Regions from separate parts of the Kineococcus sp. GCM10028916 genome, predicted to be linked through region 3. Evidence: riboswitches for the same ligand, from Rfam matches in the RefSeq annotation. Region 3 holds a riboswitch; each other region holds the start of a gene.
What was found. A riboswitch is a leader RNA that binds a small molecule or an ion and turns the genes downstream of it on or off. The one in region 3 is predicted to bind S-adenosylmethionine.
Positions count from the first base shown of each region.

Region 1: linked by a shared signal. The riboswitch ahead of ACFQ46_RS05545 (ABC transporter ATP-binding protein) and the one ahead of ACFQ46_RS09285 (aminotransferase class V-fold PLP-dependent enzyme) in region 3 are both predicted to bind S-adenosylmethionine.
Region 2: linked by a shared signal. The riboswitch ahead of sfnG (dimethylsulfone monooxygenase SfnG) and the one ahead of ACFQ46_RS09285 (aminotransferase class V-fold PLP-dependent enzyme) in region 3 are both predicted to bind S-adenosylmethionine.

Region 1 covers NZ_JBHTFM010000003.1:626,425-630,499, forward strand. The annotation lists gene ACFQ46_RS05530 (DinB family protein) at 1-396, opposite strand, end outside; gene ACFQ46_RS05535 (ABC transporter permease) at 437-1,234, opposite strand; gene ACFQ46_RS05540 (aliphatic sulfonate ABC transporter substrate-binding protein) at 1,231-2,259, opposite strand; gene ACFQ46_RS05545 (ABC transporter ATP-binding protein) at 2,306-3,115, opposite strand; SAM riboswitch class I at 3,109-3,202, opposite strand; gene ACFQ46_RS05550 (YqjF family protein) at 3,296-4,057, shown strand.
Region 2 covers NZ_JBHTFM010000008.1:41,040-45,114, reverse strand. The annotation lists gene ACFQ46_RS09555 (N-acetylmuramoyl-L-alanine amidase) at 1-10, opposite strand, end outside; gene sfnG (dimethylsulfone monooxygenase SfnG) at 122-1,267, opposite strand; SAM riboswitch class I at 1,277-1,360, opposite strand; SAM riboswitch class IV at 1,530-1,640, shown strand; gene ACFQ46_RS09545 (methionine ABC transporter ATP-binding protein) at 1,808-2,803, shown strand; gene ACFQ46_RS09540 (methionine ABC transporter permease) at 2,800-3,561, shown strand; gene ACFQ46_RS09535 (MetQ/NlpA family ABC transporter substrate-binding protein) at 3,551-4,075, shown strand, end outside.
Region 3 covers NZ_JBHTFM010000006.1:444,341-448,415, reverse strand. The annotation lists gene ACFQ46_RS09285 (aminotransferase class V-fold PLP-dependent enzyme) at 1-1,117, opposite strand, end outside; SAM riboswitch class IV at 1,173-1,287, opposite strand; SAM riboswitch class I at 1,448-1,539, shown strand; gene ACFQ46_RS09280 (methylenetetrahydrofolate reductase) at 1,601-2,542, shown strand; gene metE (5-methyltetrahydropteroyltriglutamate--homocysteine S-methyltransferase) at 2,539-4,075, shown strand, end outside.

The sequences.
Region 1 (4,075 bases), on a different contig from region 3:
GCTCACCGGACCGTCGCGGTGCGGCACCTCGCGTCGGAGGTCGGCTTCGGGCAGTTCCGCCAGCCACGCGTCGGCGGCGGCGACCTCCTGCCGCCAGGTGGTGAACGCCTCGCTCACGACCGCGTCGTCGGCCACCGCACCGGTGAAGGCGAGTTCCGGGTCCTCCTCGGTCCAGTAGAGCCGCGGGGTCTCGGGACGCTCGGCCAGGGTCCGGGGGAACCAGTCGCGTTCCACCTTGGCCAGGTGGCGGACGAGGCCGAGCAGGCTCAGTGAACTCGGCGGCACGGACCGGGTCGCGAGCTGCCCCGCGTCGAGGTCCTCGCACTTGCGCTCGATGACCTCGCGGTAGTGGCCGAGGTAGTCGAGCAACGTCGCCTTCTCACCCGTCGCGCTCACGCCGACCACTGTCGCGGACGCCAGCGGCGGGGACAACCCGTCACCCCCGGGCGCGTTTCACCTGACCCTCGACCAGCCCGAGCACGACGTCGGACGCCTTGCCCAGCACCGCGAGCAGGACGATGGCCAGCAGCATCTGGTCGGTCCGGCCGGTGTTCTGGCCGTTGGTCAGCTGGAACCCCAGGCCGATCGAGGAGGACAGGAGTTCCGCGGCCACCAGGAACAGCCAGCTCTGGGCCAACCCCAGCCGCAACCCCGACAGCAGGGCGGGAGCGGTCGCCGGCAGCAGCACCTCCCGGAACAGCCCGACCCCGCGGCGGCCGTAGGCGCGGCCCACCTCGACCAGGGCGGGGTCGAGGTGGGTGAGGGCGTTCAGCACCGTCGTGTAGACCGGGAAGAACGCCCCGATCGCGACGAGTGTGATCTTCGGCGTTTCCCCGAGCCCGATCCAGAGGCCCAGCAGGGGGACCCAGGCCAGCGACGGCACGGCCCGCAACGCGCCGAGCGTGGGCGCGAGGAGGTCGTGCACCACCCGGGAGGAACCGGTCAACCCACCGAGCACCACTCCCGCCACCGCGCCGACGGCGAAACCCTGCAGGACGCGCTGCACGCTGATCGCGATGTTCAGCTGCAACTGCCCCGTCGCCCACATCTGCCGGGCCGCGTTCAGCACGTCGACCGGCGGCGGCAGCTGGACGCGTTCGAAGACTCCCGCCCCGGTGGTGAGGAACCACGCGAGCAGCAGCAGCAGGGGAACGACCCAGCCCAGCCACCCGCGGTTCCGGGGACCCCGCGACCGCCGTGCCGGTGCGGGGCGTTCGGTGTCCAGCACGCTCACGAGACGGTGGCCTTCTCGGCGAAGTCGGGCACCAGCAACCCGTCGAGCGCCTCCGTCGCCGCGTCCGCCGAGGGGACGTCACCGGCGGAGGCCATCAGCGGGATGATCCCCGCCAGCACGGTGCGCTGGGCGTCGCCGGGGACGGAGTCGACGTCGAGCGTCGTGCGTTCCAGCACGCGGGCGGCGACCTCGGGGGTCAGCTGCGCCTGGGTCGCGTACAGCGTGGCGAGGTCGGCGGGGTTCGCGATGGCCCACGCGCGGGCGGTCGCGTACGCGTCGACGACCTGCTGCACCAGCTCGGGCGAGCTCTTGATGAAGGCCTCGCGGGCGTTCAGCATCCCGTAGGTGTTGAAGTCGACGTTGCGGTACAGCAGCTTCGACCCGGCGAGCAGTTCGGAGCCGGCCATGTTGGGGTCCAGCCCCGCCCACGCGTCGACGTCGCCGCGTTCCAGGGCGGCGCGACCGTCGGCGTGCTGCAGGTTGGTGATCGTGACGTCGCTCGCGGACAGGCCTGCCTGGTCCAGGGCCTGCTGCAGGAAGAAGTACGGGTCGGTGCCGGTGGTCGCGGCGATCTGCTTGCCGCGCAACCCGGCCACGTCGGTGATCGTGGAGTCCTTGCCGACGACGAGGGCCGTCCACTCCGGCTGGGAGAACACGTCGATCGTCTGGACCGGGGAACCGTTGGTGCGGGCCTGCAGCACGGCCGACCCGGCGGTGGAGGCGATGTCGAGGTTGTCGTTGCGCAGGAACTCGTTGGCCTTGTTGCTGCCCGCGGACTGCTCCCACTGCACGGTGAGGCCGGCGTTCTCGAGGATCTTCTGCTCGCGGACGACGAGGCTGAGCGGGTTGTAGAGCGCGTAGTCGAGGCGGACGGTCCCCCCGCCCGAGGCGCTCCCGGAACCGGTGGCGGGGGCGGGGGCACCCCCGCTGGAGGACTCGCCCTTGACGCAGCCGACGGCGGCGAGGGAGACCCCGCCCAGGGCCAGGCCGAGGGCGAGACGGCGGGTGGGCAGGTTCGAGGGCACGACGGACACGGTTCTCCTGGGGTTTCGCGGTGGTGGGGGGTTTGCGTCAGACGGTGCGGGGCACGCCGAGCAGGTCGAGCAGTTCGACCCGCAGTTCCGCGGTGGCGGCGTCACCGCGGTCGCGGGGGCGTCGGGCGGGGACGGCGAGGTCGCGGACGACCGTCGCGCCGGCCGTGTCCGGGGACGGCCCGAGGACCAGGACCCGGTCGGCCAGGTGCAGGGCCTCGTCGACGTCGTGGGTCACCAGCAGGACGGTGGCACCGGTCTCGCGCTGCACCTCGTCCAGCAGGTCCTGCATCTTCAGCCGGGTCAGGGCGTCGAGGGCCGCGAAGGGTTCGTCGAGCAGCAGCACCCCGGGCCGGCGGACCAGGGCCCGGGCCAGCGCCGTCCGCTGGGCCATCCCGCCGGAGACGCGACGCGGCCGGTGGCCGGCGAACTCGCCCAGCCCGACGACGTCCAGCCAGCGCAGGACCTCCGTCCGGCCCTCCGCCCGCGGGGTGCCGCGCGGCAGGCCGAAGGCGACGTTCCCGGCGAGGTCGCGCCACGGCAGCAGTCGCGGTTCCTGGAAGACGACGGCGGTGCGGGGGTGGACCCCGCGGACCTGCTCCCCGCCGACCTCGATCGAGCCGGTGGTGGGGGTGTCGAGCCCGGCGACCAGGCGCAGCAGCGTCGACTTCCCGCTGCCGGAGGCGCCGAGCAGGGCCACCGTGCGCCCGGCCTCGAGGGTGACGTCCAGCGGGGCGAGCACGTCGCGCTCGCCGAAGGTCCGACCGACCCCGCGCAGCCGGACGTCGGCGGCGTCCACGCGGGTGGGTTCGGTGCTCGGCGGGGACGTCACGGACACGGGTTCCTCCATCGGTCCTGGCGTGAGCACCACACCCCGCGGACGGGGAGGTTGCTGCGGCGTCGCGGAGCCAGGTCTCTCAGCCGCTCTGGATGGTGGATCCAGGGTAAGGCAAGTTGCGACGGCAACCACCCGCGACCGCACGAGGAGTGGCTGCCGTGCCGGGAGCGCCCCGGCCAGGCACGATGAACCGTGCCCGCCACCGTCCCGACCCTGGACCGTCTCCCACCCGTCACCGCCCCGGCCCTCTCGGGGCCGGTGATGATGCACCAGCACTGGGACGACCTCGCCTTCCTGCACTGGGCGGTCGACCCGGCGGTCGTCGCGCCGCACCTGCCGCCCGGGGTCCGCCCGGACGTCCTGGACGGGGTCACCTACGTGGGGCTCATCCCGTTCACGCTGCGCGGTGCCGGACCCGGGCGGGCTCCCGCGGTGCCGTACGCGGGGACGTTCCTGGAGACGAACGTGCGGCTCTACTCCGTGGACGACGAGGGCCGGCGCGGGGTCGTGTTCGCCAGCCTGGACGCGACCCGGCTCGCGGTGGTCCTCGGCGCGCAGACGGCGTTCGGGCTGCCGTACCGGTGGTCGCGGATGCGGCGGGCGGAACGGGTCCGTGACGGTGCGCGCGAGCTGGCCTGGACGTGCCGGACCCGCGCGGGCGTGCGCAGCCGGATCGCCGTCCGCCTCGGCACCGACCGGGTGGAGGACGAGGTCGCGGCGTTCGTGACCGCCCGGTTCGGGCTGCACGTCGCCCACCGCGGGCGCACCTGGTGGGTCGCGAACGAGCACGAGCCGTGGCCGTTGCGCAGTGCCGAGGTGCTCGTCCTCGACGACGGCCTGCGCGGGGCGGCGGGGTTCGACCTCGCCGGACCGCCCGACCACGTCTGCTTCGCGGAGCGGGTCACGACGCGGTTCGCGCTGCCGCGGGAACTCCCCGGCACCCGGACCCGTTGACCGGGGACAGACGCCTCC
Region 2 (4,075 bases), on a different contig from region 3:
GGGTGATCACGAGGAGTCCCGGTCCGCACCGCACGCACCCAGGGTGCCACGGGCGGGCTGGGTGGTCTTCCGCCACGGCGGTGCACGAGGTGAGCTTCCACCCCCGCGAGTGGGCGCAGCGTCAGGCGGGGACCGGGGTGGTCGCCGCGACGACGGCCTCGTCGAGTTCCGCGCCGAGGTCCAGGTCCTCGCCCGCGACGAGGCGGGCCTCGAGTTCGCGCACCTTCGGGATGACGAGCTCGCCGAACGCCTCGACCTCCTCCTTGACGTGCAGGAAGCCGAGCAGCAGCAGGTCCACCCCGACCAGGCGGTAGGCCAGGATGCGGCGAGCGACCTCGTCGGGCGTCCCGACGAGACCGGTGCGGAAACCGTCGTTGTACTGGACGAGGTCGCGGAACTCGCTGTCGGCCCACATGCCCTTGCCGTCCCTGGTGGAGTTCCCGGCCTCCTGGACGGCGGCGCCGAAACCTTCGACCTTGGTGCGGTCGGCCTTGGCGATGATCTCCTCGAGGACAGCCTCGGCCTCGTCCCGGGTGTCGCGGACGACGGCGAAACCGTTGAGCCCGAACCGCACCGAGCGGCCGTTGCCGGCGGCGAGGGCGCTGACCTCGCGCACCCCGGCGGCGGCGGCGGCGATCGACTTGCCGTTCATGAAGTACCAGTCGCTGACCCGGCCGGCCATCGCCTGCGCAGCCGTCGAGTTGCCACCCTGGAACAGTTCCGGCTGCACCTTGGGCTGCGGGCGGAACGTGATGTCCTCGGCGCTGAAGAACTCACCCTGCTGGCTGTAACCGTCCTCGGTCCACACCCCGCGCAGCAGGGCGATGAACTCCTCGGACTGGCGGTAGCGGTCGTCGTGCTCGTGCCAGGTGACCCCGAGCTGGGTCGCCTCGTTCTTGAACCAGCCGGAGACGACGTTCAGCGCGAGGCGGTTGTCGGTGAGTTCCTGGGTGGTCGCGGCGAACTTCGCGAGGACCCCGGGGTGCCAGAAGAAGGGGTGCACCGCGGCGATGACCTTGAGCTTCTGCGTCGCCAGCAGCAGGGCCAGCGAGAACGACGTCGACTCGTGCTGCGCGTCCGCCCCGTAGGAGGCGAGGTAGCGGACCTGGGTCAGGGCGTACTCGAAACCCACGCGTTCGGCGGCCTGGGCGACGGCGACGTTGTAGGCCGGGTCGTGGCTGGTGCGCTGCTCGATCGTGGAGACGACCAGACCGCCCGACACGTTCGGGACCCAGTAGGCGAACTTCAGCGGCTCGTTCACGGACATGGTGGTGCTCCTCCATCGGTCCTGGCGGTAGCACCCGGGCTCGGGTTGCTGCGGCGTCGTCGAGCCAGATCTCTCGGCCGCTCTGGATGGTCCTGCGAACTGTAACGCCTCGCCGGCGGCCCCGCAGCGACTCGGGCCGGCCCGGCACCGGAGGGGTCCGGCGCAAGCCGTTGCGCACGAACGATTTCGAAGCCGGGTGCGGATATCCGGTACCTTCCCGAACCGCTTGACGGACCCCGGTTCGACTGTCACTGTCGGATCAGGTCATGAGTACCAGCGCGAAGCCCCGGCTCGCTGGTCGGCAACCCTCCTTCCGTCGTGGGGTGCTCCGGGTGATGACCCGACCCGCGGGTGTCGCGGGTAAGGACGTTGAAGGAGACGCACGTGTCCCACCAGACCTGTCGACGCTGAGCGTCCGCACTCCCCGCTGAACACCCCGGGCCACCCCGTCCGGCGGTCCCCCCTGCGCCGGTCCGCCCGACGCTCCCCCGCCGCGCCCTCGCGCGCCCCACGCCGCCCTGGAGACGACGTGATCGAGCCATGATCGAGCTGAGACAGCTCACCAAGACCTACGGGAGCACCACCGTCCTGGACCGCCTCGACCTGCTCGTCCCCGCCGGCAGCATCACCGCCGTCGTCGGGCCGAGCGGGGCCGGCAAGAGCACCCTCGCCCAGTGCGTGACCCTGCTGACCCGGCCCACGTCGGGTTCCGTGCTCGTCGGCGGCCAGGACCTCACCCACCTCGGGGAGGGACGGCTGCGCGAAGCCCGTCGCCGCATCGGCACGATCTTCCAGTCCGACGGGCTGCAGACCCGGCGCACCGCCGCCCAGAACGTCGAACTCCCGTTGCGCTACCTCGGGGTCGTCCCCCGCGAGCGGCGCGCCCGGGTCGCCGAACTGCTGGAACGGGTGGGCCTGGCCGACCTGGCCGGCCGCTACCCGCACGAACTCTCCGGCGGTCAGCGCCAGCGCGTCGGGATCGCCCGCGCCCTGGCCCTGCGCCCGAGCGTCCTGCTCTCCGACGAGGCGACCTCCGGGCTGGACCCGCGCTCGACGGCCTCGATCGTGGCCTTGCTGCGCGAACTGCGCGACGACCTGGGGCTGTCCATCCTGTTCATCACCCACGAGATGGACACGGTCGTCGAGGTCGCGGACTCCGTGGCCCGCCTCGAGCAGGGCCGCATCGTCGAGTCGGCGCCCCTGCTGGACGTCCTGCGCGACCCGGGGTCGCCGGTCGGGGCGGCGCTGCTGCCCCGGCGGGCCGTCGCCACCGATCCCCGGCTCGTCACCTGGACGGTGCACTACCGCGGTGACGACGTGCCGGCGGACTGGCTGACCAGCACGGCCCGCGAACTCGGCCACGACCTCGCCCTGCTCGGCGCCTCCGTGAGTGCCGTCACGGGACGGACCGTCGGGCACGCCACCCTCGGGGTCCCGGCCTCGCTCGACCCCGCGCTGCTGATCGCCGCCCTCGAGCGACGAGGGCTGCACGCCCGCGCCGCCGAAGTGCCCTCGACCCTGGAGCTGGTCCCGTGAGCCCCGCCGCCCTCCCGCTGGCCTCGAACCTGGACACGCCCCTGCCGGAGATACCGGCGCTGGTCCTGCCCGCCCTCGGCGACACCCTGCTGATGGTCGGCATCGTCATGGCCCTGGTCGTGCTGCTCGGGCTCCCGCTGGGGGTCCTGCTGCACAACCTCGCACCGGACGGGTTGCTGGAGAACCGCCCGGCCCACCGCGTCCTCGGCTGGGTGGTCAGCACCGGGCGCTCGTTGCCGTTCCTCGTGCTGATGGCGGCGCTCGTGCCGTTCACCCGGTTCGTCACGGGCACGAACATCGGCATCCGGGCGGCCGTCGTGCCGATGGTCCTGGCCGGCACGGCGTTCTTCGCCCGCATCGTGGAGAACTCGCTGCGCTCGGTGCCCCCGTCGGTGGTCGCCGTCGCGAAGGCCTCGGGCGCCTCTCCGCTGCAGGTCATCACGAGCGTGCAACTGTCCGAGGCGCTGCCCTCGATCATCGGCGGCCTCACCATCAACACCATCGCGATGATCGAGTACTCGGCCATCGCCGGGACGATCGGCGCCCCCGGGGTCGGCTACCTCGCCATCACCTACGGGTACCAGCGCTTCGACCACGCCGTGATGATCGCGACCATCGTCGTCCTCGTCGCCCTGGTCGCCTCCGTGCAACTCCTCGGCGACGCCCTGGCCCGCCTCGCGGACCCGCGGACCCGTCGCCGCAGCGACACCCCCACGAACTCCCCCACCGCAGACCTGGAGAACTCCCTTGTCCACTGAGACCCGCCCCGACGCCAAGCCCGCCGACGACCACGGTTTCGAGGTCCGCCGCCGACGCCTGTGGCCGTTCGTGGCCGGCGGTGCCGTCGTCCTGCTCGGAATCGCCGCCGCGGTCGTCGTGCCCCGTCTCGGCGGTGAGGACACCGCCAACACCCAGGCCGGTGCCACCCTCTACGTCGCGACCGCCGAGGGCAACGCCCGCGAAGAGGCCCTCATCGACTACATCGCGAAGGACGTCGCCCCGGCGCACGGCATCCACGTCGAGTTCAAGGCGCTGGCCGACAGCAACACCATCAACCGCGCGGTGAACGACGGCGAGGTCGCGGGCACGATCTACCAGCACAAGCTGTGGCTGGGTCAGGTCCTGCAGGCCAACCCGGGGTTCCAGGAGACCGCGGCGACGCCGGTCTTCCGGTGGGGTTTCGGCCTGTGGTCCTCGAAGTGGAAGACGCCGGCGGAGATCCCCCAGGGCGGCACGATCTCGTTGTACTCCGACCCGGCGAACGAGTCGCAG
Region 3 (4,075 bases):
GGTGGGCGCAGAACCGTCCGTCGCGCACACCGATCCCGTGCTCGGCCGAGAGGAAGGCCGCGACCTCGGAGACCGAGCGACCGGGGACGGTGAAGGTCACGACCCCCACGGCGTCGTCGGGGTGCGGGCGCACGACCTCGACGCCCGTCAGGGCCGTCAGCCCGCCGACGAGCCGTTCGCGCAACGCCTCCTCGTGCGCCTCGAGCGCTCCGGGGGCCAGCGTCGCGAGCGTGCTGCAGGCCTGGGCGAGGGCGACGGCGCCGAGCACGTTCGGGGAACCCGCCTCGTGGCGGTCGGGCCCGGTGGCCCACCGCACCGCGTCGTGGCGCACGTCGAGGGTGGCGCCCCCACCCGCGAGGTAGGGATCGGCGGCGTCGAGCCAGTCGCGACGACCGACGAGCGCGCCCGCCCCGTAGGGGGCGTAGAGCTTGTGCCCGGACAGCGCGATCCAGTCGATCCCGTCGCGACCGAGGTCCACCCTGCGGTGGGGGAGCAGCTGCGCCCCGTCGACGGCGATGCGGGCGCCGGCCGCGTGCGCGGCCCGGGCCAGCCGGCGCAGCGGCAGGACCTCACCGGTCACGTTGGAGGCACCGGCGACGGCCAGCAGCGCGTACCCGCCGCGGGCGAGCTCGGCCTCCAGCAGCGTCGCGGTCTCCTCCGCGTCCGACCCGCCGCGCAGGACCGTGGTCAGGGCTGAGCGCTGCCAGGACAACAGGTTCGCGTGGTGCTCGACGTCGGCCACCAGGACCCTGGAGCCCTGCGGGACGGCCCGGGCGAGCAGGTCGAGCGCGTCGGTCGTGCTCCGGGTGAAGACGACGACGTCGTCGGGGCGCGCCCCCAGGAAGGTCCCGACCTCGGCCCGGGCCTGCTCGAACAGGGCGGTGGAGACGCGCGAGAGGTACCCGGCGCCGCGGTGGACGCTGGCGTAGTGGGGGAGGACCTGGGCGACGCGGGTGGCGACCGAGACGAGGGCGGGCGCGCTCGCGGCGTTGTCCAGGTTCGCGTAGGTGGTCGACCCGCCCTGGGCGAGCGGGACGCGGGTGTCCCTGCCGACCACGGGCAGCAGCGGCGCGACGGGCGCCGGGCATCGGAGGGGGGAGAGGGTGCTGAGCGTCACGAGAGTCTCCTGGAGGAACTGGACCCTGCCGGGAGGACCGGGATCACCCCGGCGAGGTCCGCGCTTGCCGGCGCCACTGCGGCGTCGACCAGGTCGTCACCCGGGGCACCCCGCCGCGGAGGGAGGGTTGCCGGCCAGCGAGCCGGGGCTTGTCGCTGGCGCTCATGACCTGCGGTGAGGTTGCCACGTCGGACCCCGCTGAGCAAGATCGGCGTGTCGCGAACCCGTCGGAACTCCCTCCAGAACCCCACGTGTCGGGTGGTTCCCCCGTTCGGGGGAACCCCGGAACAGCACTTGTGGATCGCATCGACCCCGGTCTACATTCGGTGAACACCATCCAGAGCGGCCGAGAGTCCTGGCTCGACGACGCCGCAGCAACCCCCCGAGCCCGGGCGAGGGTGCTAAAGCCAGGCCGATGGAGTTCGTGATGCGCCCCACCGATGTCCCTGACGCGTACCCGGTTCCGGACCGGGGCCGGCCGCGATGACGCTGGCTCCCCTCGTCGCCGCCGCGACCGGGAGGCCCACCGTCAGTTTCGAACTCTTCCCGCCCCGTTCCGAGAACGGGCGGGAGTCGCTGTGGCGCAGGCTCTCCGATCTCCTCGACACGCACCCCGACTTCGTCTCGGTCACCTTCGGGGCGGCCGGCGCGACGAAGGGACCGAGTCGGGAGCTGCTGGCCCACGTCCTGGGTTCGACGGCCGTGCCGGCGATGGCCCACCTGACGTGCGTGGGGTCCTCGCGACGTGAGGTCGTGGAAATCGCCGGCGAGTTCCTCGACGCCGGCGTCCGCAACGTCCTCGCGCTGCGGGGCGACCCGCCGGTCGGGAGCACGGACTGGACCCCGCACCCCGACGGTCTGGCGACCGCGCGGGACCTGGTCGAACTGCTCCAGGTCGCCGACCGGCGGCGCTCCGCGCTGCGGGGCGGTCGCGTCCCCGTCGACGAGGGTCCCCTGACCCTCGCCGTGGCGGCCTTCCCCCGCGGTCGCGACGCGGAACTGGCGGCCCTGCGCGCCAAGCAGGACGCCGGTGCGCACTTCGCGATCTGCCAGGTGACGTTCTCGGCCGACGAGTACGCCACCTTCGTGCGCCGGGCGCGCGCCGCCGGGGTGAGCATCCCGCTGCTGCCGGGCATCGCCGTGACGGACGACGCCCGCCGGCTGCAGCGCATCGGCGACCTGGCCGGCGTCCCGGCCCCGGAGCAGCTGCTCGCGGCGCTCGACACCGACGACACCGCCCAGCGCCGCCGGGCGTCGACCGCGTTCTCGTCGGGACTCGCGGCGGGACTGCTCGACGCCGGTGCCCCCGGACTGCACCTCTACACGTTCAACGCGGCGGAACCCGCGCTCGACCTGCTCGACCACCTGAACCTGCCCCGATCCACCCAGAGCCGCATCGCTGCGGTAGGAGGTCCCACCCCGTGAGCACCGAGAACTTCCCCACCTGGACCGCCACCGTCCTCGGCTACCCGCGCATCGGCGCCGACCGCGAGGCCAAGAAGGCCCTCGAGGCCCTGTGGGCCGGTCGCGCCGACCTCGCCACCACCGAGGCCGCCCTGGCCGGGGTCCGTGCCGCCACGGTCCGCCGCCTGAACGCCCTCGGCCTGCCGGCGCACGACGCGTCGATCCCGTCCGCGTTCTCGGCCTACGACCAGGTGCTCGACGCCGCCGTCGCCCTCGGCGCCGTACCGCCGCGCTTCGCCGACGTCGTGGGCGAGGACGGCCGCGTCGACCTCGTGGGGTACTCCACGATCGCCCGCGGTCGCGGTGCGGACGCCCCGCTGGAGATGACGAAGTGGTTCGACACCAACTACCACTACCTCGTCCCCGAGATCTCCCCGTCGACGACCTTCCGGTTCGCCGACGACCGCGGGGTGCGGGAGTTCGCCGAGGCGCTCTCCGACGGGTTCCTGACCCGTCCCGTCGTGGTCGGCCCGGTGACGTTCCTGCTGCTGGCCAAGGCGGCCGACGACGCCCCGGAGGGTTTCGCCCCGATCTCCCGGCTCGACGACCTGCTGGCCGCCTACGAGGAACTGCTGACCGCCTACGCGGCAGCGGGTGCGGAGTGGGTGCAGCTGGACGAACCGGCGCTGGTCAGCGACTCCGCGACGAACGGCGTCGAGGGTCTCGCCGACCTCGTCCGTCGCGCCTACGACCGCCTCGCGGCGCTCGAGGGCCGTCCGCGCCTGCTGGTCGCGACGCCCTACGGCGACCCGGGTGACCTCCTGGAACCCCTGGCCGCCACGGCGGTCGAGGGTCTGGCCCTCGACCTCGTCCGGGGCGCGACGCCGGCGCGTCCGGAACTGCTGCACGGCAAGACGGTCGTCGGCGGGGTCGTGGACGGGCACAACGTCTGGCGGGTCGACCTCGTCGAGGCGCTGGCCCGGCTGCGGACCCTCGAGGGTTCCGCCGCCCACGTCGTCGCGGGGACGTCCACCTCGCTGCTGCACGTCCCGCACGACGTGACCCGCGAGACCACCCTCGACGAGCGCCTGCGCGGCTGGCTCGCCTTCGCCGACCAGAAGGTCGCCGAGGTCGTCGTCCTGGGCAAGGCGCTGGGGGACGCCGCGGCGGTGCAGGAAGAACTGACCGCGTCGGCGCAGGCCCGGGCCGACCGACTCGGCGCCCCCGGCGTGGTCCGTCCCGAGGTGCGCGACCGGCTCGCGGCGCTCACCCCGGAGGCCTTCGGGCGCAGCGACTACGCCGTGCGCCGCCTCGCCCAGGAACAGGCACTGGGTCTGCCGGCGCTGCCGACGACGACCATCGGCTCGTTCCCGCAGACGAACGAGATCCGCAGGGCCCGGGCCGCCTGGACGCGGGGGGACCTCGCGACGGCCGCCTACGAGGAGTTCCTCAAGGCGGAGATCGACCGCGTCGTGGACCTGCAGGAGGAACTGGGCCTCGACGTCGTCGTGCACGGGGAACCCGAGCGCAACGACATGGTCCAGTACTTCGCCG